Regions from separate parts of the Paenibacillus sp. BK720 genome, predicted to be linked through region 3. Evidence: riboswitches for the same ligand, from Rfam matches in the RefSeq annotation. Region 3 holds a riboswitch; each other region holds the start of a gene.
What was found. A riboswitch is a leader RNA that binds a small molecule or an ion and turns the genes downstream of it on or off. The one in region 3 is predicted to bind cyclic di-AMP.
Positions count from the first base shown of each region.

Region 1 (10,448 bases), on a different contig from region 3:
GCGCAAGAGTTCGTGCAGCAATTGTATAAACATGTTCCCGTACTTGACTCCGGTGCACGCGGCGCTACAACTACGTTCGTAGAGAAAGGCATTGGCGACGTGCTGCTTGCTTGGGAGAATGAAGCCTACCTGTCCGTGAAAGAGCTTGGTCCGGATAAGTTCGACATCGTATATCCTTCGCTCAGCATTAAAGCGGAGCCTCCTGTTGCAGTCGTTGACAAAGTGGTAGACAAACGCGGCACGCGAGATGTAGCTACAGCTTACCTGCAATACCTGTATTCCGATGAAGGCCAAGAAATTGCGGCGCAAAATTACTACCGTCCAATCAACGAAACGATTGCAGCGAAATACAAAGACCAATTCAAAGACCTTGAACTGATTACCATCGATGACTTCGGCGGCTGGAAAACCGCTCAAGAGAAACACTTTAACGACGGCGGCATCTTCGATAAGATTTACACGCCAGGCTCGAAATAATGAGGGTGACCATAGATGAACGGAGCTGACTTCACATGAAAGGTTCCAAAAGGAAGTCCAAAAACGTATTGCCGGGCTTTGGCTTGTCGATGGGCTTCACAATCGCTTACCTCAGCTTGATCGTTCTTATCCCTCTCGCCGGTGTGTTTGTGAAAACAACCGGCCTGAGCTGGAACGAATTCTGGGCGATTATTACGAATCCAAGGGTAATCGCTTCCTACCGGATCAGCTTTACCACATCTTTTTTCGCCGCGCTAACGAATCTCGTATTCGGGCTGCTGGTCGCCTGGGTGCTTGTCCGGTACCGCTTCCCGGGCAAAAAAATTATCGACAGCCTCGTCGATTTGCCGTTCGCTCTACCGACGGCGGTTGCCGGTATTGCGCTGACCGCAATCTACGCACCAAATGGCTGGGTAGGCTCGATTCTCGCGCCGCTGGGGCTGAAGGTTGCTTATACGCAGCTTGGCATTACGATTGCACTCATTTTTATCGGAATTCCTTTTGTTGTCCGCACGGTACAGCCTGTCCTGCAGGACTTCGAGAAAGAAACCGAGGAAGCGGCGGTTATGCTTGGCGCCTACCGGCTGCGGACATTCTGGAAGGTTATTTTGCCGGAGCTGATGCCGGCGCTCTTAACCGGGTTCGCGCTTGCATTCGCACGGGGGATCGGGGAATATGGCTCTGTCGTGTTCATCTCGGGCAACATGCCGATGAGAACGGAAATCGCTCCTCTCCTCATTATGACGAAGCTGGAACAATTCGATTATAAAGGGGCAACGGCGATTACGCTGGTCATGCTTATTGTCTCGTTCCTGCTTCTGCTGCTTATCAACTTCATGCAATGGCGGATTAATCGCCGCACGATAGCGGATTAGGGGAGGGATTATCATGGCTGGAGCAGTTACCGCGCACTTGTCGCAGGAAGCGTCGAAGAGACCGAGGCATATTACCGAATCGGCTGGCGTAAAATGGACTTTAATCAGCATCGCCGTGTTATTTCTGGGGCTGGCCGTTGCGATGCCTCTTGTCTCGGTATTTATCGAAGCCTTCAAGAAGGGCTTTGATGTATACAAAGCGGCAATCACCGATCCGGATGCCTTATCCGCTTTGCGATTAACCTTGCTAGTAGCGCTAATTGCCGTACCGCTAAACGCGGTGTTCGGTATAGCGGCGGCATGGGCAATCAGCAAGTTCCGCTTTCGGGGGAAAAATTTTCTTATCACTTTAATCGATTTGCCGTTTGCCGTCTCGCCGGTTATTTCCGGACTTATCTATATTTTAATGTTTGGCGCGCAGGGCTTTTTTGGCCCTTGGCTTGACGAGCATGATATTAAGATCGTTTTTGCGCTTCCGGGTATCGTATTGGCCACCATCTTCGTTACCGTTCCGTTTGTAGCCCGCGAGTTAATTCCGCTGATGCAGGCGCAAGGCGTGCCGGAAGAGGAAGCCGCAGCTAGTCTTGGGGCAAAAGGCTGGCAGATTTTCTGGCGCATCACGCTTCCGAATATCAAATGGGGCCTGCTGTATGGCGTGATTCTATCCAACGCCCGAGCGATGGGGGAGTTTGGCGCCGTATCCGTCGTATCCGGCCATATTCGTGGGGAGACAAATACGCTTCCGCTGCATATCGAAATTTTGTATAACGAATATCAGTTCTCGGCTTCCTTTGCCGTAGCATCCCTGCTTGTGATGCTGGCCGTCCTGACTCTGCTGGTGAAGGCTTTGTTCGAATGGAAAACGAATCAAAACGAATCGCGCGAACAAGCCGAGTAAATTTTTTTTGAAACTAATGCCGAGTAAATCGGTTGATTATGGAGGGGTTAATAATGGCAAAACCGTTGGAAGTAGATCAGTTGTGGTTGGACCGTATCCTTGAGCAAGTTAATGGGCTGCAGTATGGTTCTGTCAATATTACCGTACATGATGGACGTATTGTTCAAATCGACCGTACTGAACGCACACGTTACGATCAGCCTTCCCACAAGCAGGCGCAGCCGGAGCAAAAGGCTGCTAACGGCGATAATCTTCGTGCCGTCGCTCAATAAGAATAAAGCGAAAAAAGCTCCGTACCGGATATCCGGTACGGAGCTTTTCTTGTTTGTGGTTACGAGATGATGAATTTAATGATGACGGCTGCAGCGAAAAAGACGGTCATAAAGCCGAGCATTCCGCCAAAGCCGTTCATAACGTCCATCAAGTCGTGGCGCGGTTCTTCGTTCACATGTTCGCGCGGATCACGTACATTTTCCATTTGTGGATTACGCCTCCCTTGAAGACCATTCAAGCTTCTAATAGTATACCCAACTTTACGAATAATTGTAAAGCAATTCATTGACAATTATTAAGCGAAACATGCGTTCGATATGCTAAAATAAAGGAATAGATAAACAGCGCTAAGCCGGTGTTTTGGAAGTAAGAATCACCACAATGGCCAAGGTTGGGCCATTTGTGTGGTGATTCTTTTTAGGAGGGAGAAAATGGATCAACAAAACAACACAGCCGCCAGCAGGGCAGAAGCCGAAGAGCTCATCCGCAACAAATTAGCGCTGCTTCCAGACCAGCCCGGCTGTTATTTAATGAAGAACGGGGAAGGCACGATTATATATGTAGGCAAAGCGAAAGTGCTGAAAAACCGCGTCCGTTCCTACTTTAACGGCAGCCACAACGGGAAGACGCAGCGGCTCGTATCGGAAATCCGGGACTTTGACTATATTATTACCTCGAGCAATATGGAAGCACTCATTCTCGAATGCAATCTGATCAAGCAATATCATCCAAGGTATAACGTCCTTCTGAAGGACGACAAAACTTTTCCATATATTAAAATCACGAATGAAAAACATCCGCGTCTAGAGGTTACGCGGCGCGTCGTCAAGGACAAAGGCAAATATTTCGGGCCTTATCCGAATGCCTACGCGGCTCAGCAGACCAAGAAGCTGCTGGACCGGCTTTATCCGCTGCGCAAATGCGGGACGCTGCCCGATAAAGTCTGCTTGTATTATCATATCGGCCAATGTATTGCTCCTTGCGAATACGAGGTGGAGCAGGGCCAGTACGACGCAATGATCCAGGAGATCACCAAATTTCTTAACGGCGGCCATGATGCGGTAAAAGCGGAAATTCAGCGTAAGATGGAGGCGGCGGCCGAAGAGCTAAATTTCGAACGTGCCAAGGAATATCGCGATCAGATCATCAGCATCGACGCTGTTATCGAGAAGCAGAAGATTACGATGAACGATGCCCTTGATCGCGATATCTTTGGTTACGCGGTAGAGAAGGGCTGGATGTGCGTACAGATTCTGTACATGCGCCAAGGGAAAATGATTGAACGGCGCGGCACAACGTTTCCTTATTATGGGGATGAGTACGATGATTTTATGACGTTCGTGACCCAATATTACAGCGATAATCCGGCATTGCCGAAGCAGATCTTGCTTCCGCTCCCGGCAGAAGAGGAAGAAGGGGCGGCGGAATCGTCCACGGCCGCGGATGAGTTTGCTGCTATGCTGCATAACTGGCTGAAGGTGAAGGTGCTGATGCCGCAGCGCGGACGGAAAAGCGAAGCCGTATCCATGGCGATCGATAACGCCAAGATTGCGCTTGCCGATAAATTCCGCCTGATCGAGCGGGATGAAGAGAGAAGCATCCGCGCTTCGGAAGGATTAGCCGAATGGCTGGGACTCCCGGAGGTCCGGCGTATCGAGGCTTTTGATAACTCGAATATTCAAGGTACCAATCCGGTCTCGGCAATGGTTGTTTTTACGGATGGCAAGCCCGACAGGAAGGAATACCGCAAGTACAAGGTCAAGACCGTTGTTGGAGCCGATGATTACGAGACCATGCGCGAGGTTGTGCGGCGCCGTTATGAAAGAATGCTGAAGGAGCGGCAGACCCCTCCGGATCTCATCGTAGTCGACGGGGGCAAGGGGCAAATTTCCGCAGCACTTGATATTCTCCAAAACGAGCTTGGATTGTATATTCCGGTTTGCGGACTCGTAAAGGATGCGAAGCATAAGACGGCCCAATTGATGACCGGCGACCCGCCGGAAGTGGTGCCGCTGCCGCGCGACAGCCAGGAATTTTATTTGCTGCAGCGGATTCAGGATGAAGTCCACCGGTTTGCGATCTCCTTCCACCGCGAACAGCGCGGCAAGTCAATGATCGCTTCCCAGCTGGATGCGATTCCGGGGATCGGGGAGAAGCGCCGCAAGCTGCTGCTCAAGCATTTTGGCTCGATCAAGAAGATTAAGGAAGCTTCCATCGAAGAATTTAAGCCTCTTTCGATTGGCGAGAAGCTGGCTTCGCAAATTTTAGCTGCTTTAAACGAAGAGGTAAAAGAAAAAGAAACGGAATGAATTTTTCATCCCGTTTCTTTTTTTCATTCTTTAATTGCCTTTGCTTTTATCTTTGCCTTTGCTTTTATCTTTGCCCTTGCCTTTTTTGCCCGATTTGTTCTCTGCTCCGGCTTCGGTTGCCGCGCCTGCGCTGCGTCCGCCGCCAGGACTTTGGTTGCCGCCGGTGCGGTTGCCGCCGCCAGGGCTTTGGTTGCCGCCGGTGCGGTTGCCGCCGCCAGGGCTTTGATTGCCGCCGGTGCGGTTGCCGCCGCCAGGGCTTTGATTGCCGCCGGTACGATTGCCGCCGCCAGGGCTTTGATTGCCGCCAGTGCGGTTGCCGCCGCCAGGGCTTTGGTTGCCGCCGGTGCGGTTGCCGCCGCCAGGGCTTTGATTGCCGCCGGTGCGGTTGCCGCCGCCAGGGCTTTGGTTGCCGCCGGTGCGGTTGCCAAGGCTCTTGTTAGCTGCATCGGGGTTTTGTTTTTGATGCTTCTCGTTATTATTGTTTTTGTTTTTGTTTGGCAAATCTATCACTCCTCTTAAACGTAGTACTAGATTATATGAAGGATGATAGATTTGCGTCTGTACGAAAGTGGATATAAATGCGAAATGGTTCCTTGTCCGGTGCTTTTAAAGAGCGATGCTCGTAATTTTGTTCAGCGGGACATAAACGAGGTAAGTGGTTTTGTAGTTGAAGGCAGAGAATGTAGCATGCCCGTTCTTAAAGCCAGCCCATTTCGCTTTATCCAGATCCTTTCCGTTATCCAGCGTAACGCGGTGAATAACTTGTCCGAGCGACAGCTTGCTAAGGATGCCATAAGCATATTCAGCATAACTTTTTCCGTTTGATTTTTCTTCCTTTTTATACGGAATTACTGAATTGTCGCTGCAGCCCGAAGATTTGTGCTCGCATTTGCAGCCATTTGATTTGTGTGAATAGCCGTACGATTTTTTGCTTGAAGACTTGTGTTCATGGCAATCGTTTTTCTTGCCGCCCGATGTGTTCTTTTTCCCGGACGATTTGTGACGGCCGCTTGACTTTTTGCCCGACGACTGTTTCTCATAGCATTTACTGCCTGAGCTCTGTTTGCGGTCATAACCGCTGATTCTTGCAATCAATCCTATCACACTCCATATATTGGTATAATAGATTATATTAAGGTGGACAGGATTCCTCTTGGACAAAATGACCGTTTCTATTAAATGGGCTCTTTGCGGTACCGGTAAAACGCAAAAAAGGAATGTATCTTTAACAGATACATCCCTTTTATAAAGAGAAATCGTTCAGACCCGTATAAAACGCCGGCCATGCCAGTACTTGATAACCCACGCGACGATAACAGGGAGAACAGCGTAGATAAGGGCAGCGGTAATATTGACGCCTCCTCCAACGCCGACCAGCTCGAAGCCCATGATAAGGCTGTCCAGTATGGCGTGGGTGAACACGGCGGTTATAAAGCCGTAGCGGAGAAAGATAAGACAAAATACCGTTCCCAGAATAACCAGCTCTACGATACGCGTATAGAACGGGAAGATCGGATAGCCGACATGCCCCAGCGCCCACATGACCGTGGGAATAAGAGTGGCGATAAACGTATTTTTAAACCATTTCTTGAATAGAGCAATGCCGAACAACCGGAATATCGCTTCTTCGGAGATGGCCGCGCACCAGGCCATCATTGGCATCAGCCACAGCATATCCGTATTGTACGCAGATTGCGTAGCATCGCTGGTTGCCCAAGAACCGGCAAGAAACTTCATGGCGACCATAATAATCGCTTGCGCGCCGAGAATAATAGCCGCAAAGAGATAGGAGAGGCCAACGCTGCGCCATACATGCTCGCCATAGCCGCGTTCGCGGAATCCCGGCCATAACGGCCGTTTCTGCGAGCGCCACATCCCGTCGCCGGCGACAAGGGCGAAGTAAACGGCGAGGCCAACCGGAATCAGCAGTACGACGGTAATCATGACGGTAGCCTTCATCTCGGCATCCGACCGGCTCTGCTCGCCCAAGGTTGCCAAAATGCCGTCGAGTACATTCAGATTGTTATAAATGTAGAAGAAGATAAACACAAGGCTGATAAATACCCCGCGTTTAAAAGTCGTGTGTCCTCTGTACAGAATCGCGTATATAAGCGACAAGACAAGGGAGATAAAGCACATGTACGCCAGGCTGACCACAGACAGCGCGCTGCCCGTCTTTTTCTGGCCTTCCACATAAGCGACGTAATCAGCCGGAGCCTGGAATGCGGGCTTGTACCTGGTGATCACAGGTTTATCGTCGATAAGACCAACGCCGATAATCAGTTCGAGAGAAGCGTCTCCAAGCGTATAACCGGTTGGGTGAAGAACCGCGTCACCTTGGTCATTTCTATACAAGCTGTCCAATTCTTCAGGCCGGAATCCTTTTGTTTCGGCAAAAGCCTTCGCTGACGTTTGAACCAACTGGACATTCCCGGCAGATTGACCGCCAAGCCAATGCCAGCCCGTGATGCCGCCGTTTGTCATATGGACGTAGACGTAAGCCTTGGTGCCGTCCTCCAGCTCCAGATTGACCTGGAACGTATCGGTCGGGAACTTGGCTTCGTATTGATCCTCGAACTTGCCAAGCAGATCTTCCTTGGAGAAATACCCGTTTGCCAGACTGTCGGTCTGATAAATCGCATGGGCGGCTACGGCCGTTTTGCCGAACTGTTCCTGGACGAACGTTTTCGCGGTGGACTCGGCTTCGCTTTTTGCGATAACCTTAGGTGTAGAGCTTGAGAACAGCTGGTCCCCGGCTGCAGGGCCGAATTGGGTAAAGATAAAAATAATTGCGCCTGCAACAGCAGCCCACAAGAACCTTTTCCAATCATGAGGAGCGATGGAAGGGATCATACAAAACCTCCATTTCGAATTCAGACGATGCTTCGCTACAGTTACCATACCATTATTAACCTGATTTATCCAATGCGGGCGAAAGCGGAGGATGCAAACGGAAAGCGGTGAAATAAGGACTTGCAGCCAGCAAGTGACCATTTGCTTTATAGCATTGCCTATATTTGAACGAATTCCGCCTAATTATCGCTTAGGCTCATTTTGATCGTTTCCGTCCTTAAGGCGTATAATCGTTAACGTCATATAAATCGAATCGTATCAGCCGAATTTCGTTATTGAAAACGGGGGAACCAAACCGCTGTCCGGAGCCATCCGCCAGCATGGGGTGAATTTCGAGCATTCCGCTTGAATAGGGCTGCCTTTCCAGGCCCGAATCCGTCAGCTAACCTCGCAGGCTGTGTGGAACAGGACTCATCCGGCATGGGAGTTCCCGTGCTTTTTTTTATGCCCAAATGTTGAAAGGTCCATTAAAAGGAGAAAACAATGACCAAATACCTCAATATCTTGAAGTGGTCTCCGCCAAGGATTCTTGTCTTTGGGTTTGCGATGATCATTATCATTGGAGCGATACTGTTGTCGATGCCCTTTGCCTCCAATGACGGATCGCGCCTGCCCTTTATCGATGCGCTGTTTACAGCGACATCGGCGACCTGCGTCACCGGCCTTGTTGTTGTCGATACGGGTACATACTTCTCTACCGCCGGCAAGATCGTCATCCTTTCGCTGATTCAAATCGGCGGGTTAGGCTTTATGACCATGGCCACGCTGATTGCGCTGGTGCTGCGCAAGCGAATTTCGCTTAAGGAACGGCTCATTCTGCAGGAAGCGATGAACCAGACGAGCATGGAGGGCATCGTTCGTTTAATCCGCAGGGTTATCTTTTACTCCTTGACGATTGAGCTGGTTGGCGCGGTGCTGTTCGCCGTCCGGTTTGCATTTGATATGCCGCTCGGCCGAGCGGTTTGGTACGGGGTTTTTCATTCGATCTCCTTCTTTAACAATGCGGGCTTCGATATCTTCGGCCATTTCCGCAGCTTAACGATGTATGTGGGCGATCCGCTCGTTAATATCGTGTCGATGCTGCTTATTATTTTTGGCGGATTAGGCTTTGTGGTCATGGCGGATTTGCTGGAGTTCCGGAAAAACAAACGGCTTTCGCTGCATAGCAAGGTTGTTCTATCGGCAACCGGCATTCTGATTGCCGTCGGTGCCCTTGTTATCTTTGTTTTCGAGTTTTCGAACAGCATGACGCTGGGATCCCTCAATTGGGGCGATAAAATACTGGCTTCCTTTTTCCAGTCCGTTACGCCAAGGACGGCAGGGGCCAATACGCTGGATTATACCCAGCTCCGGCAGGCTACCGTATTTTTCACCGTTATTCTGATGTTTATCGGCGCATCTCCGGGCTCCACGGGCGGGGGAATCAAAACGACGACCTTTACGACTATGGTTGGGGCGGTTATCGCAATGATCCGCGGGCGGGAGGATATCGTTCTCTTCCATTACAGGCTTGGGAAAGACCGGATCTTTAAGGCGCTTACGATTACGATGCTGTCGCTGACGCTGGTCATATTGGTCACGATGCTGCTGTCCACAACGGAAGACCAGCAGTTTCTGAAAATTTTGTTCGAAACAACGTCGGCGTTCGGTACCGTTGGCCTCACGACGGGCATTACGCCCGAGCTGACGTTTTTCGGCAAGATTGTCATTGCATTAACGATGTTCGCCGGCCGGCTTGGTCCTCTGACGCTTGCTTACGCGCTTGGACCAAAAACAGAGAAAGAGCTGTACCGGTATCCGGAAGGCAAAATTACGATTGGATAGGGGAATAGGGAGCAGGAATGAAGAACAATCAATTTGTGATCGTAGGCTTGGGACGGTTTGGCTCGAGTCTCGGAAGAGAGCTCATTAAGCTGGGCTACGAGGTGCTTGGAATCGACCGGGACGAGGAAGCCGTTCAGGAGATGAGCAATGTGCTGACCTATACGGTATCGGCCGATTGCACGGACGAAGAGACGCTGCGATCGCTAGGCGTTCGTAATTTTGACTGCGGAGTGGTGGCGATTGGCGATGACATCCAGGCCAGCATACTGACGACTATATTATTGAAGGACCTGGGCGTGAAGCGGGTTGTGGCCAAAGCCATGAGCGAGCTGCATGGACGGGTGCTGGAGAAAATCGGCGTCGACCGCGTTATCTATCCGGAACGGGATATGGGCATCCGGGTTGCCCATCAGCTTGTCTCCCCGAATCTGCTTGATTATATCGAGCTGTCGAAGGAGTATACCATTGCGGAGCTTTCGGTGCCGAAATGCCTGAACGGCAAGTCGCTTCAAGATATGAACCTGCGTGCCCGGTTCGGATGCAGCATCGTAGCCATTAACAAGCCTTCCGGTATTATTATTGCTCCTACGGCTATGGATGTTGTGACGGAAAAGGACGTTATGGTCGTGATCGGAACAAACGACCAGATTGAACAGTTTGAAGAAACCATAATCAGGTGATGATAAGGACAGTGGGCGCGGTTAGCGTTCTCTGTCCTTTTTTTGCTCGCTGGCTGGCAGAGGTGGTGGGGAATGGAAGGGGCGGGATGGCTCCGCGGGACGGGGTATCTCTTCCGGCCGCTGTTGTCATTCCTTTGCTCTGAACAGGTTTACATAGATGCAGCAAAGGAAGTGACAAAGGCGAACGCTTCGCTCCTCCAGAGATACCCCTTTCCCGCCTCGCGCCGCACCCATCCATTCCCCCTCGCGAGGGAATGAA
Region 1 is NZ_JAASRQ010000004.1:486,990-497,437, reverse strand. It holds gene FHT67_RS17730 (sulfate ABC transporter substrate-binding protein) at 1-477, shown strand, start outside; gene cysT (sulfate ABC transporter permease subunit CysT) at 513-1,352, shown strand; gene cysW (sulfate ABC transporter permease subunit CysW) at 1,366-2,250, shown strand; gene FHT67_RS17715 (YezD family protein) at 2,304-2,522, shown strand; gene FHT67_RS17710 (YqzM family protein) at 2,582-2,728, opposite strand; gene uvrC (excinuclease ABC subunit UvrC) at 2,955-4,832, shown strand; gene FHT67_RS29720 (hypothetical protein) at 4,863-5,333, opposite strand; gene FHT67_RS17695 (hypothetical protein) at 5,439-5,927, opposite strand; gene FHT67_RS17690 (CPBP family intramembrane glutamic endopeptidase) at 6,093-7,685, opposite strand; cyclic di-AMP (ydaO/yuaA leader) riboswitch at 7,936-8,097, shown strand; gene FHT67_RS17685 (TrkH family potassium uptake protein) at 8,169-9,509, shown strand; gene FHT67_RS17680 (potassium channel family protein) at 9,527-10,189, shown strand.
Region 1: linked by a shared signal. The riboswitch ahead of FHT67_RS17685 (TrkH family potassium uptake protein) and the one ahead of FHT67_RS23080 (hypothetical protein) in region 3 are both predicted to bind cyclic di-AMP.

Region 2 (10,448 bases), on a different contig from region 3:
TCCAACATCGGCCAGCAGCTCCGGTTGTCCCAGCATATCGGTCATATACAAATAACCGCCCGGAAGTACCCTCTCAGGCTGTTCCAGTTGGCGGCAAATGTTGTCCATAATCGATAAAGCTGTGGAGGTATGCATCTTAGGCGTGTATTTCACGCCCCCTGCAGCACCGGCAAGCGTATTTAATTCACCGAAGCCTTCTTCTTCGAAGACCTCTTTTATAATGGCCAAATCTTCGCTGATGGAAGACTTTGCAGACTGATAGCGATCAGCAAATGCTGTGAGCGAAATTAACGTGTGGGGACGACTCAGCAAATATTGCGTCATCTCTACCAGTCTTGCACTTCGCTTCAATTTTTTCAAAGCCATTCCCCCCACTAAATCCGAATAATATAAAGTCAATATAACATTTTTATACGGATTTAATCAAGAAAAACGTCAGCATTATGTCAGCATTCTTACCACGTAGACCTCTTTGCAGAACCCGCGAAGTCCATTATAGATACGTGGAAGCTTGGCTTCCTTCGAGACTAGACCAAAAACGGTTGGTCCGCTGCCCGACATGAGGACGCCATCGGCACCTAGCTTTTGCATGCTTTCTTTCAGCTGCAGCACTTCCGGATATAAATCCAAAGTCACATTCTCGAGCACATTGCCTAGCCCGGCGCAAATATCCGAGAACGAGCCGCGTTCGATGGCCGATACCATATCCCTCGTTGAAGGATGGTTCTTCAGCTCATTGGCGCGCAGCTTGCCGTATACGTCGGCCGTCGATACGTTAATCGGAGGCTTGGCCAAAACGACCCAGCACTGGGGCGGATTGCCGATCCGCTCCAGCTTCTCTCCTCGTCCGGTCGCTATCGCTGTACCGCCCGTTACGCAGAACGGGACGTCGGAACCAAGCTCCGCCCCAAGGCGGCACAGCTCGTCCTCCGAGATATTGAGCTGCCACAGACGGTTCAGCCCGCGCAGAGCGGCGGCTGCGTCGCTGCTGCCTCCGGCGAGCCCCGCGGCTACCGGTATCTTTTTATCCAAATGTATATATACGCCTTTGCGGACGTCGTAACGCTCTTTAATCAAACGCGCAGCCTGAAAGGCCAGGTTCTTCTCGTCAAGCGGTATGTATCCAGCCTGGCTCGATATAATAATCGTATCCCTCGGCAGCTCCTCCAGCTCAAGACGGTCAGCCAGATCGACCATCGTCATGATCATCTCGACTTCGTGGAATCCATCCTCCCGCTTTCGCAGGACATCGAGCAGCAGGTTGATTTTTGCCGGAGCCTTTTCGTAAATTTTCATGGCAAGCTCTCCCGTTCGTTGTTAGCTAAGCAACATTATAACAAACGGGCACAAGAAAAGCTAAGAGGTCAATGCCGGCTTTAACCGCCTTGCTCTCTTAGCTTTCTAACGTCTAAATTTCCTGTTTATTGCTGTCCATGATTTCTGGCTGCGGCTTGCTCCGCCAACTGGATGGCCCGTTTCACCATATTCCCGGCGTCCTTGGTGCTAATACCGCCCCAGCCTTCTGTTTCTACCTTGTTGATGAAACCCAGGTCCTTCGCCAGTTCGTATTTCAGTTGCTCGGACATGACACTTCTTCTGCGGCCCATGTTCCGTGCACCTCCTGTCCTTAGAAAGGTATGTGATTGCGGTATAGTATGTGCCGCGCCGGCAGTCGCTTATTCAGAAAGATCGTTTGAAAGCCCTCGATATGAAAAATGGCGAAAAAAAACGCGAATCCGGTTGATTCGCGTTTAAGCTGCTGCATGCATCTATTGTTGAATATGGGTGATTCGGACTTGACCTTCATCATTGCATACGGTCACTTCAACAGACTCTGTCAGTATATCCGCATAACTGTAGGAAACGCGCTTAAACGCGTGAGACTCCTGGTCCAGTTTGACAATGAAAACAGAAGGGTAGATTTCTTCTAACGTGCCGGTGCGTTCGATGGTCTTTCGCCGGCCACCGTTAGCTCGAAGACGGATTTTGGAGCCTACGTGGGCTTCCAAATTGCGTTTAATTTCCAATAGCGCGTTTTTTGCCATTGTCCACTACCACCTCTTTCCTTGTCCATTATAACCAGAAAGAGGAGGTTTGTCAAATGAAGCAAAATATTATATCAGCGTTGTTATTTTCTTGTCAACGGTTTTTTCGCCCATTTTATCGAATTTGATGCATATTCACGTAAAAAATGTACATATTAAGACGTTATCTTCATACTCGCCGTGGAGTGAGTCACTTTTTTGGGCTTCGGCAGTCCCATCCTGTGCCGTCCCATCGTCTCAATTCCCCCTACCCCGTCAATCCCGCTGATGGTCCCGTGAATCACGTCCGAGAGGTTGATGGATTCCCTGACGGAGGTATAGCTTGCTTTAATTGCAATATAAACAGGATCCAGCGCATGGATCAATATTCTTCCCGGGGAGCTAGCGAAGTTCGAACCCGATTGCAGCAGCGCTTCGAAATGCGATTGGCATGCGCCGGCCACCACAACAAGCCCATCCATATTCTTTTCGTATTGACGCGCAACGCGCACAGCATTTACGAAATGCTGCGAATTCTTGTAGCTGCTCAAGCTGTACAGATCTTCACCCTCGCGGTTCTTGAGGACTCCGTCATGACCGGTAATCACGACAATATCCGGCTTTACCTGCGGCAGCAAACGGTAAAGCAACTGGGCCATTTGCGATTCGTGAGCATGCACGCCATGCGCGGGTACCTTCATCGTTTGGTACAGCTGCATGCTTTTGCGCAAGTAATTGCCGTCTCCGTCCAGATGAAGCACCTTGCCCGGCAATTCAAAATAAGACTGACTTTGCTGCTGCAAAGTAGCCCGATCGTGGCTGGATAAAACGGTAAGATGCGCCTTCTCCTGCCGCATCCGTCTAAGAGAGTCGTTTACTTTAATTTTCACTTGCTGCCGCGCGCTTGTCGATTCCGGATCGCGGACGACCGACAAGTCGGGAATTGGCGCATCCGCAAGCAAACGGTAATCCGTGCCTTTCAACAGCGCTTGATCGGATCGCATCTCTTCAACTCGGAACAGCACGTCACCGCCATAGGAATTGCGGACGACCAGGTCCCCTTGCTTCATGGGTAAATCACCTCTTCGTCTATCGTATGGGTGGAGGGGGCGGAATGTGCGGAGAAAATTGTGCGGATGGGTGTGGACGAATGGTTGGGGAAAGGCCACGGGTGGCTCCGGCTGCCGCATTTGAGGGACGGGGTAACTCCCAACGGCCGCTGTTGCCTGTACATTGCTTTGAACTTATGCCACATGGGTGGCAATGTATCGGCAAAGGCGGACGCTCCGCTCCTTATCGGAGTTACCCCTTACCCTCTTGCGGGTAGCCTGCGCCTCCCAATTGCCTCCCCACATTCCTTGTGGGAGGCCGAGGCTGCCGCGCTACTGCGCCAGGCGCGGCGTTATGGCGGGCGGGCAGCGGCGTTGCCTGACCGCATGACTACGCCCGCTGAGCTGGCGGGCTCGTGTGCTTATAAGCGTGACCCATGGCTGCTCCAAGCAGCGTAATAGCGTAGTTGCGCCTGCCTAAGACAGAGTTGCATGCGGAGAATGACTATATATGTATTGCCCGGGTAATGGTGGAGTGAATCATGTACAAGGTGCGTTAGAGGGTGCGTTTAGTGCGTTTAGCGGTTTTAATGGACAGTAAAAGGAAAATCCCGTGTTACAAGGCATCAGGTAGACGACGGAATGCTTTTCGGGTGGTCTGAACCGATTAGAGGGTTGCTCGGGCCTGGAAAGCCGCTGTAAGCGCCGAGGACCGCACGGCGCTTCGCAGCCGTGCCGTGGCCCTCTCCGCCCGCCACTCCGGCGGCGGGCGCGCCTACAACAAAGTCGGCGGCGCTAACCGCTCGCCGCCGGCTCAAACCAGGCTCGGCCGCCGCAGCAGGCCGAGCTAACCCCGCCAGCCCGCCGCCAGAAAGGCGCGGCTGATGCGGGCGAACTCGTCGAGGGACAAGGTCTCCCCTCGACGGCCAGGGTCTATCTCGCAGCTGACAAGCAGCTGCGTCATTTCCTCGCGGCGTTCCTTGCCCACGAACGCCGTCAGATTGTTCGCCAGCGTCTTGCGGCGCTGGGCGAAGCTCGCCTGAACGATGCGGAAGAAATGCGCCTCGTCCTCAACCTCTACCGGCGGCTTCTCGCGCACCGCCAGCTTGATGACAGCCGAGTCGACATTCGGCTGCGGGATGAACACCGTATGCGGCACGATGCAGACAAGCTGCGGCTCGCAATAATACTGCACGGCTACGCTCAGGCTGCCATACTCCTTGCCGCCCGGCTTTGCCGCCATCCGCTCCGCGACTTCCTTCTGGATCATGACGACGATGTTTTCGAGCGGCAGACGCTCTTCCAGCAGCTTCATCAGGATCGGAGTCGTCACGTAATACGGCAGGTTCGCCACTACGCTTACGCCGCTCACATCCGCGAAACGCTCCTCGAACAGCTTTTTCAGATCCAGCTTAAGCACGTCGCCGTGCACGACCTTCACGTGCTCCTCGCCCGCCAGAATGTCGCCTAGAATCGGAATAAGCCGGTTATCGATCTCGATAGCCGTTACCGTGCCCGCGGCGGCAGCCAAATGCTGCGTAAGCGCCCCGATGCCCGGACCGATCTCAAGCGCGCCCTTCGTCTTGTCGAGTCCGGCCGCGCTTACGATCTTGTGCAAAATATTTTGATCAATCAGGAAGTTCTGGCCCAAGCTTTTCTTAAACTGAAAGCCATACTTCGCGATAATTTCCTTCGTGCGCTTCGGCGTTGCCACTTCAATCGCCTTTATATCGTTTCCGCTCATGCCGTTCACTCCTATCTCCTATCCCTGTTCCATCGTGCGCAGAGCCTCCGCGAATTCTTCGCGGGAAATACGGAAGCTTGTACACCTTTTGAAAAACTGCTTGCCGTTCGCATACCCGATCCCCAGCAGCTTGCCCATTTGAAGCCGGCGGTTTGCCGCGTCCGGATGAACGATAAGACCCGCTTCCATCAAGTCCTCCCAGGTAATATTCCCTTCTCCGGCCGCCATTTCCGTCCGAAGCTCGGAGAGCGCCTGGCGAATCGCCTCGGGGCTTGCGTTCTCAATTCCGATATCGCCTTTGTACATCGCCTTCTCCTGCGGCAGAAAAGCATGCTTGCAGCCCGGCACCCGCCGCGCCACAATTTTGCGTATTCTCTCGCCCGCATGATCAGGATCCGTAAATATTATAACGCCTCTGCGTTCCATCGCCAGCTCGATCCGGCGCAGCACTTCCTCGCCGACCGCAGAACCGTTGGTTTCGATCGTATCCGCTTCAACGGCTCTCTTCACGGCAACCGTATCGTCTTTGCCTTCCACCACAATAATTTCCTTAATCACAAGCGAACATTCCTTTCTAAAAAGCAGCAACTTCCGCTCTTCTTTCACCGTCAATAATATGCAGCCTGCTTAGCATCTCCATGCACACAAAAAGAAGAGGCAGCGCCTCTTCTTATAATGGCATATTTAACAATGAAATACGATAGCGGTAAGCCATTAGCTTGCGGATGGCTTGGTCGGACCAAGCACGTATACGGTATATCCTTTTTTCCGGCCGAACTTATTGGCATAGCTTGTGCTGTCAAAGTAAACGTCGATCTTGTTGCCATTGATGGCACTGCCCGTGTCTTCCGCTCTGCGGAAGCCAATTCCTTCGATGTACACCCACCAGCCGATTGGAATAACATCGGGATCCACCGCAATGGTACGGCCTTCCTTCACCTTTGCGCCGGAAGCCGTAATGCCGTAGCCCGGATGACTCTCATCCTTGCCCGTGGAAGCTACACCTGCCGAATAGGCGGTTAAGGTTACATTCTTGAGAATCTTCTTCGGCTTAAACGTTACGCCGCTCTTTGTATACGAGGCTGTGCTCGCGGCCGAGAGCGTATGTACGTCCTTCTTCGAGCCTACCGCTACGACCTGACTGACCGTATGCTTCTGAACGACCTTGTCGACCAGCTTGGAGGAGACAAGAACTCCGTTCTCGTACTTCTTCTCCACGCGCTCGATTACGACGCCGTTTTTACCGGTTTGCACCAGCTTCTCCTTCCCTTGCTCAAGGGTTGGATCTTGTTTCTTCACGATCGAGAACGGCAAAGTCCGTTCGGTCTCTGCTACTTTCGTATCGACGCGGGTAACGGTAACCGTCATTGCCTTCGAAATCTGAGTATCGAGAGACGGGATAACTTTATCTTGATCGCGGACAGGAATATTTAATTTCCCGATCGCCGCCTGTACTGTTTTCTCTGTCGTGTACACCGTCGATGTTTTGCCATCTGCTTTTACGGTAACCGGAACCGCGTACTTGATTTCGATGCGGTCTCCGTCTTTGATGGACGCATTCAGAGGGTGTGATACCTCGTCATAAGGTCCAACCGTTATAGCTTGTTCATCCAGTAGGCGTTGCAGGACCCATTGTTTTGTCTTTACGACAGTTTCTTGTCCATTCACCACTACGGATACGCTCTTATCAGCCGATCCGTACAACAACACCAAAAACATGAAAGTCATAGCGATTGAGATAATTGCACTCAGAACAATTAAACGCAAATTTTCATGCTTCCATCGCATTGCGAAAGTCATGCTGGATGATCGCTTCCCATGGGTCTCCTTAGCCTGGATCATGCCCACTTCTATCGGTCCTCCTTCATAGCCCCGCCGCCAATCTGTTACGCATGATACTATTGACGCGACTATTGAGTATATTGGCGTGACAAGCACGCTCCAGTGTTACGGCCTCCCACCTCCAAGATTTACCCTGTAAAGACTATTTCCGAATAGCGAAATCGAAAATAAAAAGAAGCCTTCGACAGAGGATCTGATCGTGGCTTCCTGGGTAATCAAACATTCAGGAAAAGGTGAATACACGAGGTTGATCGCTCTCTATAATCGCTTACGAGGTTAGCTGACGGGTTCGGACGAGAGAGCTGCCCTATCCACGGAACGAATGCTCATGGCAATCGCCGCAAAATTCACCCCTGAAGAATTCATACGCGGCAGATGCTTCATGACGTCTTAACGATGCATCCGCTGGCGTTGGTTCCCCCGCTCTCCGGCTTTCGGAGATTAAGCGCAAACTGGAAATCCAATACAAAAGTTAAAGCTCTGAGAAAAATCATACATTCCTGACCACAGAATTGTAAAGATGCGTTAAAAGACGATTTTAACGAAATTTTAGGATTCTGAAGGCAAATAGGGGCGATTCCAACAAGTAAAAAGAGTTTTATCGCCGCAATAGTCTTTATTTCAGCGGTTTTAGACCGTTTTTAAACAATACCAAAACATTTTTTACCGTTTGCGCTTGTAATAACAGCGATTTCCTCCTTGGATTTTCCTGTTATGTCCGCTGCGGCCTCTGCGACTAAAGACACATAAGAGCTCTCGTTTCTCTTCCCTCTAAATGGATGAGGAGACAGATACGGGGAGTCCGTTTCGATGAGAAGACGATCAAGCGGAACCTTCGCAAGCACCTCTTTTGGCACCCTTGCATTCTTGAACGTGACCGGTCCGCCAAACGATATATAAAAGTTCATATCGAGGCACATTTTGGCCGTTTCCCAGCTGCCCGAATAGCAGTGCATGACTCCTCCGACTTCAGACGCCTTCTCTTCCCTCAGAATACGGACAATGTCCTCATGCGCATCCCGGTTATGAATGACAATCGGCTTACCCAGCTTCCGGGCAAGGCGGATTTGCTCCCGAAATACCCGGTGCTGCACCTCCTTCGGAGAGGTATCCCAGTGGTAATCAAGACCGATTTCTCCTATGGCTACAACCTTCGGATGGGAACAAAGCTGCTCAATCCACTCCAGGTCCCCCGGCTCCATAAAAACGCTGTCTACCGGATGCCAGCCTACCGCTGCGTAAATAAAATCGTATTTTTCCGCGAGCTCCATCGTCGTTGGAATTGTCTCCCGGTTGAAGCCGATATTGATCATTAAATCGACACCGGAAGCGCGCGCTCTTTCGATAACTTCTTCACGGTCGCTGTCGAATTGCGGGGAGTCCAGGTGGGTATGCGTGTCGAATAAAGATATCATCTTAGCTGCAAGCTCCTTCTATATAAAGAGTTAAATTTTAAACAATTGCCGAACGCCCGGGCTTAGCCGGTCAGCTGCGGCAAGAAGCGGTTCAATCGGATAATAGATATGATACTGGCCTTGATGCAGGCCGCTGATGGAACGGACAATGTCGGATTTTACCGATATTTCGCTTAAGCTGTTCTCGTCGCTCAGCAGCAGAATCGGCGCTTTTTCCTCTTTCCCGCCTTTTTTCGCATCCGGGCGATAAATGTCGTAGGGCTGGTCAAAAGGAAAATCGATTTCCATATGGTAGTCCGGATTAAGGCCGATTGCGATGAACTCCCGGGCTGCTTGTTCCAATAAAGAGTCCCCCGGATCATCCAGCGTAATGTATTTGTATAACTGGCGATTAAGGAAACGGTCGCATAATCCCGCCAGCAGAGCATCCTCCTCTTCGGTCCATAACGAGAAGATGGTCTGCATGTAGGCCTCGTCCAGCTTCAAGTAATCCGTTACCGTAATGCTGCCGTCCAGCAGCTTATTGATTGGTCCCGGCATCCAGGAGAATGCGTAACCATTGTCGTACAGCTCCTTGGCGCGGCGCGTAATCTGTCTTAGGATAATCTCCGAGCTTCGGGTAACCGGATGGAAATAAATTTGCCAATACATCTGGTAACGGGACATCAAATAATGCTCAATGGCGTGCATCCCGCTCTCTTTCACGACAATCTTGCCCTGAACAGGACGAAGGACGCGCAAAATTCGCTCCAGGTCGAAGTTACCGTAGTTGACCCCCGTAAAATAAGCGTCCCGAAGCAGATAATCCATTCGGTCCGCATCCATCTGGCTGGAGATCAGGCTTACTACAATGGGGTTTGGGTACGTTTTGCTGATTACCGAGGCTACCTTCTCCGGGAAATCCTCCGAGACGCGGCGCAGCACGCGGTTCACTTCCGTATCCTCCAGCAGGATTGCACAGGTCCACTGCTCATGATGGGTGTCAAATACCTGCTCCAGCGAATGGGAAAAAGGCCCGTGGCCAACGTCGTGCAGGAGCGCTGCGCAGAGCGCCAGAAGTCTTTCCTCCATCGGCCAGCCCGGATATTCGTTACGCTCGAATTGCGAGATGATTTTCCTCGTTATTTCATAAACCCCAAGGGAGTGGGAGAATCGGCTGTGTTCTGCGCCATGAAACGTCAAATAAGAGGTTCCAAGCTGGCGAATTCGTCTAAGCCTCTGAAACTCCTTCGTATTGATCAAATCCCACACCGTCTGATCCTGCACGTAAATATATTTGTGTACCGGATCCTTAAAAACCTTCTCTTCGGTCAGCTGCTGATTCATTCGCCCTTTCAACTCCTTTGTTCATGGTTTCGACACAAAACTCTGATAGAATGTCGAATAGTGTCGTAATATAGTTTCCAAATTGTCGAAGCTGTTGTATTCTATAGTAAGATTAATATGACCTTGCTATAGAGTCAAATTCCCATAAATATAGGTCTGATAAGGTCTATCAGAGACATTCTCGGTTGACTATTATGGGAATCGTTGGTATTATAGTAGCCATAAAAAGAAAAACTATGTCGAATAGTGACGAAATGTTATTTCCTGAGAGGAGAAACAAAATCATGATGAAATCTACTGGTATTGTACGTAAAGTCGACGAATTGGGTCGTGTTGTTATTCCAATCGAATTGCGTCGTACGCTTGGTATTGGCGAGAAAGATGCTCTGGAGATCTATGTAGACGGCGAGCGTATCATGCTTAAGAAATACGAGCCTGCATGTATCTTCTGCGGCAATGCAGAAAACGTATCTTACTTCAAAGGCAAAATTGTTTGCCATATTTGTTTATCTGAAATGCCTTCTCCTGTGACAAAATAAGAAATATAGGTTATAATAGAAATACACCAACTTGTTAATTCTAACCTTTTTATACTCCTTGATGCCTTCCTGTGCTAGAACCCGGCCAGGAAGGTCTTTTTTTGCCCAAATAACGCAGTAATCTATCGATTGACTGCGTTATACACTTCCCTCTTCGGCAGGCCTCTGTCCTGAGCCGTTTTTTTAATAGCCTCCTTGCGGTCGATTCCTTCGTTCTCGTAGTGGGCCACATGCTCTTCAAGCTCAAGCAGCGTCCACCAATTCTCTCCGTTATCTGACGCGTCTCCCGCTCCTGCAGCTGCCCCCTCAATTATGAGGCAGTATTCGCCCAGGGGAGGGTTCTCTTCAAGAAAAGCTAGACATTCGGATATGCTGCCGCGTGCGGCTTCTTCATGGCGCTTCGTAAGCTCTCTAACCATTGCAATCCTCCGGTCGCCCCAGTGCTCCAGCATGGCTTCCAGCGTCTTCTTCAGGCGATGGGGAGATTCATACGTCATAAGCGTCCCTTC
Region 2 is NZ_JAASRQ010000010.1:58,656-69,103, forward strand. It holds gene purR (pur operon repressor) at 1-360, opposite strand, end outside; gene ispE (4-(cytidine 5'-diphospho)-2-C-methyl-D-erythritol kinase) at 442-1,296, opposite strand; gene FHT67_RS27985 (small, acid-soluble spore protein, alpha/beta type) at 1,422-1,607, opposite strand; gene veg (biofilm formation stimulator Veg) at 1,770-2,045, opposite strand; gene yabG (sporulation peptidase YabG) at 2,201-3,094, opposite strand; gene FHT67_RS28000 (hypothetical protein) at 3,167-3,532, shown strand; gene FHT67_RS28005 (hypothetical protein) at 3,700-3,891, opposite strand; gene rsmA (16S rRNA (adenine(1518)-N(6)/adenine(1519)-N(6))-dimethyltransferase RsmA) at 3,921-4,817, opposite strand; gene rnmV (ribonuclease M5) at 4,836-5,375, opposite strand; gene FHT67_RS28020 (3D domain-containing protein) at 5,532-6,665, opposite strand; cyclic di-AMP (ydaO/yuaA leader) riboswitch at 6,909-7,117, opposite strand; gene FHT67_RS28025 (TatD family hydrolase) at 7,301-8,074, opposite strand; gene FHT67_RS28030 (HD domain-containing protein) at 8,105-9,400, opposite strand; gene FHT67_RS28035 (AbrB/MazE/SpoVT family DNA-binding domain-containing protein) at 9,685-9,939, shown strand; gene rsmI (16S rRNA (cytidine(1402)-2'-O)-methyltransferase) at 10,062-10,448, opposite strand, start outside.
Region 2: linked by a shared signal. The riboswitch ahead of FHT67_RS28020 (3D domain-containing protein) and the one ahead of FHT67_RS23080 (hypothetical protein) in region 3 are both predicted to bind cyclic di-AMP.

Region 3 (10,448 bases):
TCGTTTAAGCTCTCAAGATGCTGGACATTAACGGTCGAAATAACCGAGATGCCGGCATCCAGAATCGCAAGGACATCCTCATAACGCTTCTTATATTGACTTCCCGGCACATTTGTATGGGCCAGCTCGTCGATCAGCACAACCTCCGGAAAACGTTCCAGAATCGCGGAAACATCCATTTCTTTTAGCTGCGTTCCTTTGTAAGGAATCGTAGCTTTTGGAATCAGCTCCAGCTCGCCGATCTGCTCCATGGTTTCCTTCCGGCCATGCGTCTCGAGCAGGCCGATAACGACATCAATGCCTTTGCGGAGTAGAACATTTCCTTCACGAAGCATGGTGTAGGTCTTGCCCACGCCGGGCGCAGACCCGATGTAGACCTTGAAGGTGCCCCGTTTAAGCCGTTTCGTCGTTTGAAGCTGCTCGTCGGGACTAAGTCTTCTGTAAACGGGATCCGGAGTAGTCCGATGCTTGGCCGGCAGGATGCGCTCGCCTTCTGCTTCCGTACGGTCCGCCACGAAAAAGACGTCGATATGGCGCGCATAGCGCAAAATCCCGTTAACAACGGAGCCGTGAAGCAGCTCCTGCAGCGGCGTATGCTTCGAGTGGCCAAGCACGATGCGGGTTACGCCGTGATCCATCGCGTATCTGGCCATCTGCTCGGATAGATGGCGCCGGTGCAAATGGGGAACGGCAAGCTCCTCAAAACCCGCCCCAATCTTCTGGGTAAGCTTGATAATAGACCGCTTGAACGCAGCCGCTTCCTTCGTCATTGCTTTCCCCGCTTTGACGAAGGAGACGACGAGCAGCTCTCCGTTCAGCCTTCTGGCAACCTGCTGGCCCCGACGTATATGGATCGAGCCGTTCCAGTGATATTGGGCGGCAACGAGAATCCGTTCGGCCGCGCCGGACGGACCTACCAAGCCCTGCTGTCTCCGGTGATTTTCAAGCGAATCGTTAACATCCTCCGCCATCAGACGCAGCGCAAGCTCGCGCAGCTTGCCAAGGTTGCCCTTAAGCAGCAGATGCGGGGAGCTCGCGTTGCGCAGATGCCCTTCGTTCACGCGGGTCAGTATCGTTTCCGGCGATACGTCGATTAAACGGACCTCATCGGCCAGCTCCAGAATATCGTCGGGAATCGTATGCTCGGCCTCGATGCCGGTCAACTGATAGGCCAGGTCCGATACGCCGTTCAGCTCATATACGTTAAGCGTTGTAATCACGCTGATGCCGCATTCCAGCAAATGACGAATATCGTCCAGGCGGGTGGGAAGGGGACTGTCCGGCCGGTTTCGGTGCGCAAGTCCGTCCACCAGCACAACCTCGGGATTGCGCGCTTTTATAGCGGCCAGATCAAGATCCTTGCGCTCAATCCCGTCTTTTTGCCAATGAATGCTCGGAATCCGTTCCAGCTCGGCAAGCTGCTCCATCGTCTCCGGCCGCTGCATCGTGGATACGGCGCAAGTGACCACATCAATGCCCTGTTTCCGAAGCTGCTGGCCCTCCCGCAGCATATGATACGTTTTGCCGGCCCCGCTTACCGCCCCGATATAAATTTTGAGCCGTCCGTGATGCAGCTTCGTTATGGCCTTCAGCAGCTCTTCGGGTGTTTTGCGGCGATAGCTGTCGTTCATGTCCCGTCGTTCCTCCTCTCCGTAAGACCCGTGAAAGCCCCGCCTGCGCCACTTGGGGCAGGCGGGGCTGCTGTTTACCACATCAGAAAGTATAAGTTTTCGAACTCGAAAACCAGCTTTCTGATTGGCGATAAAAACTACCGCTGAAACGCGGCCCTTCATCTTCGAAGTACTTCGATAGAAGTTTTCTCATTTGCGGAGCTGGCTTAATTCGATGTTCAGCTCCAGCACGTTAACGCGGGGGTCCCCGAAGACGCCAAGATCGCGTCCGTCGGTATGCTTTTTCACCAGCTCTTTCAGAGTGTCCGCCGGCAACCCGGTCAGCTTGCTGATGCGCGGAATTTGGACCTCGGCCGACGCCGGCGTAATATGCGGGTCCAGACCCGAGCCAGAATTGGTAATCAGCGCAAGAGGAAGCTGGTTAACCGGAACATCGGGATTGGCGGCCTGCCAGGCGGCAATCGAATCTTTTGTCCGCTGCAGCATATCTGGATTCGAAGGCGCGTAGTTGTTCGAGCCGGACGCTTCCGCTTTGTAGTCGATGCTCGATACCCTTCCTTGGAAATACGCAGGGTCGGTAAAGCTCTGCCCGATCAAGGAGGAGCCGATAATCCGGCCGTTCGAATCCTTGATCATGCTGCCGTTCGCCTGATGCGGGAAGAGCAGCTGGGCAAGGCCGGTTGACACTAGCGGGTAAATAATGCCGCATATCAGAATAAACGCGATACCGGCTCTTAAGGCAATCATAAAGAGAGAGCCGTTAGATCCCGATGAAGATGTGGAGTTCGTCATGATTATCTCTTCCTTTCAGATCGGTCTAGATCCATACATGAACAAGCAGGTCGATCAGCTTAATGCCGATAAACGGGGCAAGGACGCCGCCAAGTCCGTAGATCAGAAGGTTTTTGCTTAACAGCTTCGACGCGCTCATCGGTTTGTACTGCACCCCGCGCATGGCGAGCGGAATGAGCAGAGGAATGATGATCGCGTTAAAGATAAGCGCGGACAGAATGGCCGAAGAGGGCGAACCCAGCTTCATGATGTTCAAGGCGTCCATCTGAGGGATCGCGATCATAAACATGGCCGGAATGATGGCGAAATATTTGGCGATATCGTTCGCGATGCTAAAGGTTGTCAGCGCGCCGCGCGTCATGAGGAGCTGCTTGCCGATCGCAACCACTTCGATAATTTTGGACGGGTCGGAATCCAGGTCGATCATGTTGGCCGCTTCTTTCGCTGCGACCGTACCGCTGTTCATGGCAAGGCCAACGTCGGCCTGGGCAAGCGCGGGAGCGTCGTTTGTCCCGTCGCCCGTCATCGCAACCAGGCTGCCTTCCGCCTGCTCGCGGCGGATCAGCGCGATTTTATCCTCGGGCCTGCTCTCCGCCACAAAATCGTCAACTCCCGCTTCACGGGCAATCGTTGCGGCTGTCAGCGGGTTGTCGCCGGTACACATAATCGTCTTGATCCCCATGCGGCGCAGCTGCTCGAACCTCTCCTGCATGCCCGGCTTCACGGTATCCTTCAAATAAATAATGCCGTAGATGCGGTTATCAACCGCCACAGCGAGCGGGGTACCGCCAAGCACGGCAACTCCTTCGCCGGTAGCGTCAAGATCGGAAGGGACGGTGCCGCCTTGGGAAGCTACCCATTTCTTCACGGCGTCAACGGCGCCTTTGCGTATTTTCCGTCCGTCCGGAAGATCCAGACCGCTCATCCGGGTCTCGGCCGTAAACGCTATGACTTCAGCGTTCTCGGCAAGAGAGGAAGGATAACTCAGCTGCTTGGTCTTCATCAGCTCCAGGACGGAACGGCCCTCCGGCGTTTCGTCTTTGGCGGAGCTGACGGCTGCCCATTCGCCAAGCTCCTGGACGCTTACGCCTTTGACAGGCAGGAAGTCGCTTGCCATTCGGTTGCCGTACGTAATCGTGCCGGTCTTATCCAGAATCATCGTATTAATGTCGCCGGCTGCTTCCACCGCTTTGCCGGACATGGCCAGCACGTTAAACTGCGTGACGCGGTCCATGCCGGCGATCCCGATGGCTGACAGCAGACCGCCGATAGTCGTAGGAATCAGACAGACAAGAAGGGCAATGAGCACCGGAATATCAAGCACAACGCCAACATATTTGGCGATTGGAGCCAGGGTTACCACAACGATCAGGAAGATCAGCGTCAGGCTGGTCAGCAGCGTGTTCAGCGCCAGCTCGTTAGGCGTCTTTTGCCGCTTCGCGCCTTCCACAAGGGAGATCATGCGGTCGATAAACGACTCGCCGGGATCGCTCATGATCCGGACTTTGATCCGGTCGCTGACAACGCGGGTACCGCCCGTTACCGAGCTGAAGTCGCCGCCGGCTTCCTTGATCACCGGTGCCGATTCACCCGTAATCGCCGACTCGTCGACAGAGGCAAGACCTTCGATGATCTCGCCGTCGCCGGGAATCATCTCTCCTTCGGAGACGACGACGATATCGCCTTTACGGAGCTCGGTTGACGACACCTGCTTAGTCGTCTGGCCCGTCACTTTGTTTGCCGTAATATCTTTTTTGCTCTTCTTGAGCGAATCCGCCTGGGCTTTGCCCCGTCCTTCGGCCAGCGCTTCCGCAAAGTTAGCGAACAAAACGGTGAACAGCAGGATCAGAAAGACCGTCAGATTGAATCCGATACGACCCTCCGTTCCGAAGTAGCCGGGGAAGATCGTCATCAGCAGGACGACAAGCGTACCGACCTCGACGACAAACATGACGGGATTTCTCATCATGGTGAGCGGATTTAATTTCAGAAAGCTGTCCTTTACCGCGCGACTTATAATCGCCGAGGTCAGCATGGATTTGCGTTGTGTGGTCACGGTTATTCACCTCATCCTTATCCGTTAGCGAATCGTTAAATGCTCTGCAATAGGTCCAAGTACAACGGCAGGCAGGAACGTAAGCGCGCCGACAATCACTACGGTTCCTACTAGAATCCCGCCAAACAGCACGTTGTCTGTCCGGAATGTGCCAATCGTCTCCGGTACGGGCTTTTTGCGGACCAGGGATCCGGCTACGGCAAGCATGGCAATCATCGAAATATAACGTCCAAGCAGCATGACAAGACCGGTCGTCATGTTCCAGAACGGCGTATTGTCGGCAAGGCCTTCAAAGCCGGAGCCATTATTCGAAGCCGAAGAGGTGTATTCATAGAGCACCTGCGAGATGCCGTGAAAGCCCGGATTCGTAATGGCACCCTGGCCAAGATCCGTCAGGAAAGCAATGGCGGTTGGCGCCAAAATGATAAACGGATGAACGAGAATCGCGATCGCGATCAGCTTCATTTCTTTGGGTTCGATTTTCCGACCGAGAAACTCCGGTGTCCGTCCAACCATCAGACCGGCGATAAACACGGCAAGAATGGCATACATCAGCATATTGACGAGCCCGACGCCCTTGCCGCCGAACACGACGTTCAGCATCATCTCCGCCAGCGGGACAAGACCGCCGATCGGGGTCAGCGTATCATGCATGTTGTTAACTGAACCTGTAGTGGCTGCCGTCGTCACCGCCGTAAACAGGGAGGACTGGGCAATGCCGAACCGGACTTCCTTGCCCTCCATGCTGCCTTGCGAGGCGTCTACGCCAAGGTTGTTCAGTGCCGGATTGCCATGCAGCTCAGCCGTGTAGACCGTTGCAAGGAATACCAGGAACAGCGACATCATCGCGCCAAACACAACCCAGCCTTGCTTGCGGTTTCCCGCGAACCTGCCGTATACATAAGGAAGGCATGCAGGCAGCGCCCACATGGACAAAATCTCGATCACGTTCGTCAGCGGGCTTGGATTCTCGAATGGATGCGCCGAGTTGGCGCCCATAAAGCCGCCGCCGTTGGTACCCAAATGCTTAATCGATTCAAGCGAAGCAACCGGCCCGATGGCGATGCTTTGCGCTGCTCCTTCCAGCGTTGTTGCCGTAACGTTAGGCTGCAGCGTCTGCGGCACGTGAAGCGCCACAAGCACCAGCGTAATAAGCGTTGCGAGCGGCAGGAAAATCCGCGTATGGGATTTCACGAAATCGGTAAAGAAGTTGCCGATTGTGCTGCCCCTGCTCGTTAAGCCGCGGATAAAAGCAATCGCAACCGAGAAGCCGGTAGCCGCCGATGTGAACATCATCATCATAATGACGGCCATCTGCGAGAAATAGGACAGACCGGTCTCGCCGCTGTAGTGCTGCAGGTTCGTATTTGTAATAAAGCTGACAACGGTATTGAACGAAAGCGATTCTTCCATAGCGCCAATGCCGTTCGGGTTGCCCGGAAGGCTGCCCTGCAGGCGCAGAATCAAATAACTGATCGCGACAAGCACGATATTCGTGAGCAGGAAGCTCAGCGCGTATTTTTTCCAAGTCATGCCCTCACGCGACTTCAGGCCGATTACCTTATAGATGAACCTTTCGATGCCGCCAAAAACGCGGTCGATCCGGTTCGGTTGATCCGAATACACGTGATACACGTAGGTTCCGAGCGGTTTGACGAGCAGAATAAGCACGCCAACCACGATGATGAGCTGTAAAATATCCATTGCCATTGCGGCCTCCCAGCGATCGATTAGGGTTTAGAATTTCTCCGGGTTGATCAAGGCATAAACTAAGTAGAGAAAGAGAAACAGGGCAAGCACTAACGTGACAATCATCGCTTATCCTCCTCTTGAATAGCCCGGTCGCACCATTGCATAAAGCCGGCGAAGAGTACGAATATCGCTGCCAGCAGCAGCACCATATAAATATCCTGCATCGTATATTCCTCCTAAAAGAATTGCCGCATGGCCGTCAGGTGCCATTTGGGGCAATTCTTGTCTGGTTAGCATGTCCTTTACCGATTATCTTGGCTTGCCATGAGTTCGTTTATGATTAGAAAAGACGTATCCGCATGGCTTGAATGAATAACATCATTCGCGCCCATTCCTTTGTAGATCAGACGCGGGTTTGCACTGTCCGTAACGACGCAGATCGATTTCGACGTCCAGCTGCGGCAGATCTGGATATAACGGCAGCATAAGTTCAGGCTTCTCTCGAATAAAAAGATCCGGCCGACCGGCAGCTCCGGTACGCGCCAGGTGGCTTCATCCGTTGTGTTGACGACGATGACCGTGGTCACGCCAAGCTCCAGCATCCGCTCATACTCGGTCTTATTGTTCACGATGGCCGCAAACGGAATGTGCCGGCGTAGCAGCTGTTTAATAAAGTCCTCGCCTTGCACGTTGGGTGCGGAGACGAGTATATAGTCGACCATGTGTTTACGCTCCTCTTTTCGTTAGAGGAATCAACGACAAACAAAAAAGCCGCGGAAGAGGGACTCTTCACGCGGCTTATAAGCGCAGCACAAAATAAACCGCGCCTATATTCACGATCATCGTTGCCTCTCTTGGTACGCTGACGAAGTTAGCTGACGGATTCGGGCGTAAGAGTCGCCCTACGCCAACAAGCCCGATTAGAGCCGCGTTGGCGATTCACCCCGTGGACAAGCTGGCTTGCGTGCAGCCGGCTGTCCGATTGGTTCCCCCGTTCCCCCGTGTAGGGGATTAAGCGATAAAGACAGTTGATTAAAAATGGGCATCAGAAATAGCCGCAGAGGAAAGATCCCCGCGGCCCCTTAAGGTCACAAGATCACATCATCCTCTCTACCTGGAAAATGCCTCTGCCATAAGCAGCAGCATTTTCATCGCTTACGAGGTTAGCTGACGGATTCGGACGGTGAGAGTCGCCCTACCGGGTACGGCCGCGCGCAGCCTTTTCCCGGATTCACCCCGGATAAGCAAGCTGCTCCGGCTCTCACACCGTTGCGATGCCGCTTATCGATTGGTTCCCCCGTTTCCCTTAACGGAAACTCAGCGATTGCTACTTCAATCAATTGCTGAATCGTATATTACGCCTGCCGGTCGAGGTTGTAAATGAACCGTGGGGGCGGCATATTGTCTAATTCTGACAAGGAGCTTGGTTAGAACGTTTACATTGAAAGGGAACTCTACTATGCTCCTTCTTGGACTCTAAATCTCGCGAATGCTATAATTCGTTGCGAAATTTAGGTTTAGGCAAGCCTAATTGGATTGCCTGGAAAGACTAAATAACACGGAAAAACCGTCTTACAGCGGGCGGTGCACGCAGGAAACTGGAGCGGTACAATAAGTGCGCGAGTTAGACGAGAGAATGAGATAAGAGGGCGGAATGAGCGTATAATGGAAGGATTGGACTTTTTCGCCCCTTGTTTTCGTCAGCTAATTTTGGGACAATAGGAGCAGTATGCGGTTTCCGCCGCGTTTGTGAAAAGAGGAATAACGATGAGTACACCATCCATATATGGATTTACTTTAGATCAATTAACGGCATGGCTGGGCGAGCGGGGGCATAAAAAGTTCCGTGCGACTCAGGTGTGGGAATACTTGTACCGGAAGCGGGTTACTAGCTTTACGGACATGGCCGAGGTTCATCCGGACTGCGTGAAGCTTCTGGAGGAGAACTTTGCGATACAGACGCTGGTCGAGCATACGAAGCAGGTGTCGAAGGACGGCACCGTCAAGCTGCTGCTCAAGCTGGATGACGGCAACCTGATCGAGACGGTGATGATGCGCCATAAGTTCGGCCTGTCGGTCTGCGTAACCACGCAGGTTGGCTGCAACATCGGCTGCAGCTTCTGCGCGAGCGGCCTTTTGAAGAAGAGCAGGGACCTGACAAGCGGCGAGATTGTCGAGCAGATCATGAAGATCCAGCTCCATCTTGATGAAGCGGGTCAAGGCGAGAAGGTCAGCCATATCGTTGTCATGGGTATTGGCGAGCCATTCGATAACTTTATTCACTTGAACGACTTCCTTACAACGGTGAAGGATCATAAAGGCCTGGCTATCGGACCGCGCCATATTACGGTATCGACAAGCGGCCTCGCGGATAAAATCAGAGAATTTGCCGACAAGGATCAAGGGGTGAATCTCGCCGTATCGCTGCATGCGCCTAATAATGAACTGCGGACGCGGATTATGAAGATCAACCGTGCGATTCCGATCGAGAAGCTGATGGATGCGATCGATTATTATCTGGAGCGGACGAACCGCCGCATCACGCTGGAGTATATTCTGCTCAAGGGCGTGAATGACCGGCCGGAGCATGCGCTTGAGCTTGCCGAGCTGGTGGGCGACCGCCGCCGCTCCCTCGTGAACGTGAACCTGATTCCTTACAATCCGGTTGACGAGCATAGCCAATACCAGCGCAGCGAGAACGATTCCATTAAGAGCTTCTACGATACGCTCAAAAAACAAGACGTCAGCGTCAGCGTCCGCCTCGAGCATGGCGCCGACATCGACGCGGCTTGCGGCCAGCTGCGCAGCAAGCAGATGAACAAGGAAAAAGCCGGCTAACAACCGGCACGGCATAATAAAAGCCATGATCGCGGGATCATGGCTTTTTGCAATTCCAAGGGTCTATAATCCGGAATGAAACGCGCTCCTCCGCCTAAGGACGGCGAAGCCATTTCATCTTGCGGGAGCGGTGCGGCTTCGGTAACCGATGCAGGCCGCAATGCAAATCTGCGCGGCATAGTAAGTTGTCATAATGAGGATATCCGAGCCTGCCACATCCGAGACGAACTTATTCCAGGCGAGAATGGAGTCGGAAGCCATAAACAGCAAGGCGCCCGCAACCGCCCATGCGTTGCCGGACATGATGGCCGACCAGCCCATCAGCGAAATGGCGGTTACATAGACAAGCACGGGGAGTTTGAGACCGTCGTCTCCCGACTTTGCGAGAGCATCCATAAGCTCATACCCCATATAAACGGCGTATGCTCCGATCGGAACAATCGTGACGAGCCGCCGGAAGGAAAACCTCCATTGTCCGAAAAACCCGCTTAAATAAAACAAATGGCCGATTAAAAAGGCGGACAGTCCTACGATAAAGTTACCCAGGGTAACATCGCCAATCACGCAGAAGACAAGACCGGTTAGCACGATCCGTTGAAACCGCTTACCGTTTCGCGCGGGCTGCAAGTAAGCGTAACCGATAATCAGCAGCATCGGAATCGCTTTGAAAATTAGCTTGACGGCATGCGGTTCAGCGGGAATGATAAAAATGTAAAGCAAGCCCGTAAGCAGAATAAGGGCAGGCAGCAATTTATTCAATCGGCATCGCTCCTTTTTCCTAACTATAGCATAGAATTTCGTTTTTCAAGTCTGGATTCCTATCGAAAAGGCGGGGTATCGCATGAATATGAACATGAATACAGCTCAACAATCGCTGGAGAAGCAGCGGCATTATTACGGGACGGGGGCAACCCGGAGTCTCGAATTCCGGCTGGCGCAGCTGGCCAAGCTGCGCCAAGCCATTACGGAACGCGAGGATGCGATTATGCAGGCGCTTCGGCTTGACCTGAACCGGAGCGAGCAGGAGTCCTATATGCTGGAGATTGGACTGGTTCTCAAAGAAATCTCTTTCGTGCAGAAGAGGCTGAAGCGGTGGATGAAGCCCGCCAAGGTCAAAACGGCGCTTACCCACATGGGCAGCAAGGGGTACATCGTGCCGGAGCCGCTTGGCACCGCGCTTATTATCGCACCGTGGAACTATCCGTTCCAGCTCGCGATGGCGCCTCTTGTGGGAGCTATAGCGGCGGGCAATACGGCGATTCTGAAGCCGTCGGAGCTGTCGCCCGCGGTGTCGGAGGTGATGTCCTCGCTTGTTCAGGATACATTTGATCCTTCTTACATAACCGTTATGGAAGGCGGGGTCGAAGTAAGCAAAGAGCTGCTTGACCTGCCGTTCGATAAAATTTTCTTTACGGGCAGCGTTAACGTCGGCAAGCAGG
Region 3 is NZ_JAASRQ010000006.1:290,233-300,680, reverse strand. It holds gene FHT67_RS23105 (histidine kinase) at 1-1,631, opposite strand, end outside; gene kdpC (potassium-transporting ATPase subunit KdpC) at 1,821-2,423, opposite strand; gene kdpB (potassium-transporting ATPase subunit KdpB) at 2,449-4,458, opposite strand; gene kdpA (potassium-transporting ATPase subunit KdpA) at 4,504-6,183, opposite strand; gene kdpF (K(+)-transporting ATPase subunit F) at 6,217-6,294, opposite strand; gene FHT67_RS23080 (hypothetical protein) at 6,474-6,893, opposite strand; cyclic di-AMP (ydaO/yuaA leader) riboswitch at 7,016-7,199, opposite strand; cyclic di-AMP (ydaO/yuaA leader) riboswitch at 7,310-7,504, opposite strand; gene rlmN (dual-specificity RNA methyltransferase RlmN) at 7,939-9,009, shown strand; gene FHT67_RS23070 (lysoplasmalogenase) at 9,124-9,768, opposite strand; gene FHT67_RS23065 (aldehyde dehydrogenase) at 9,857-10,448, shown strand, end outside.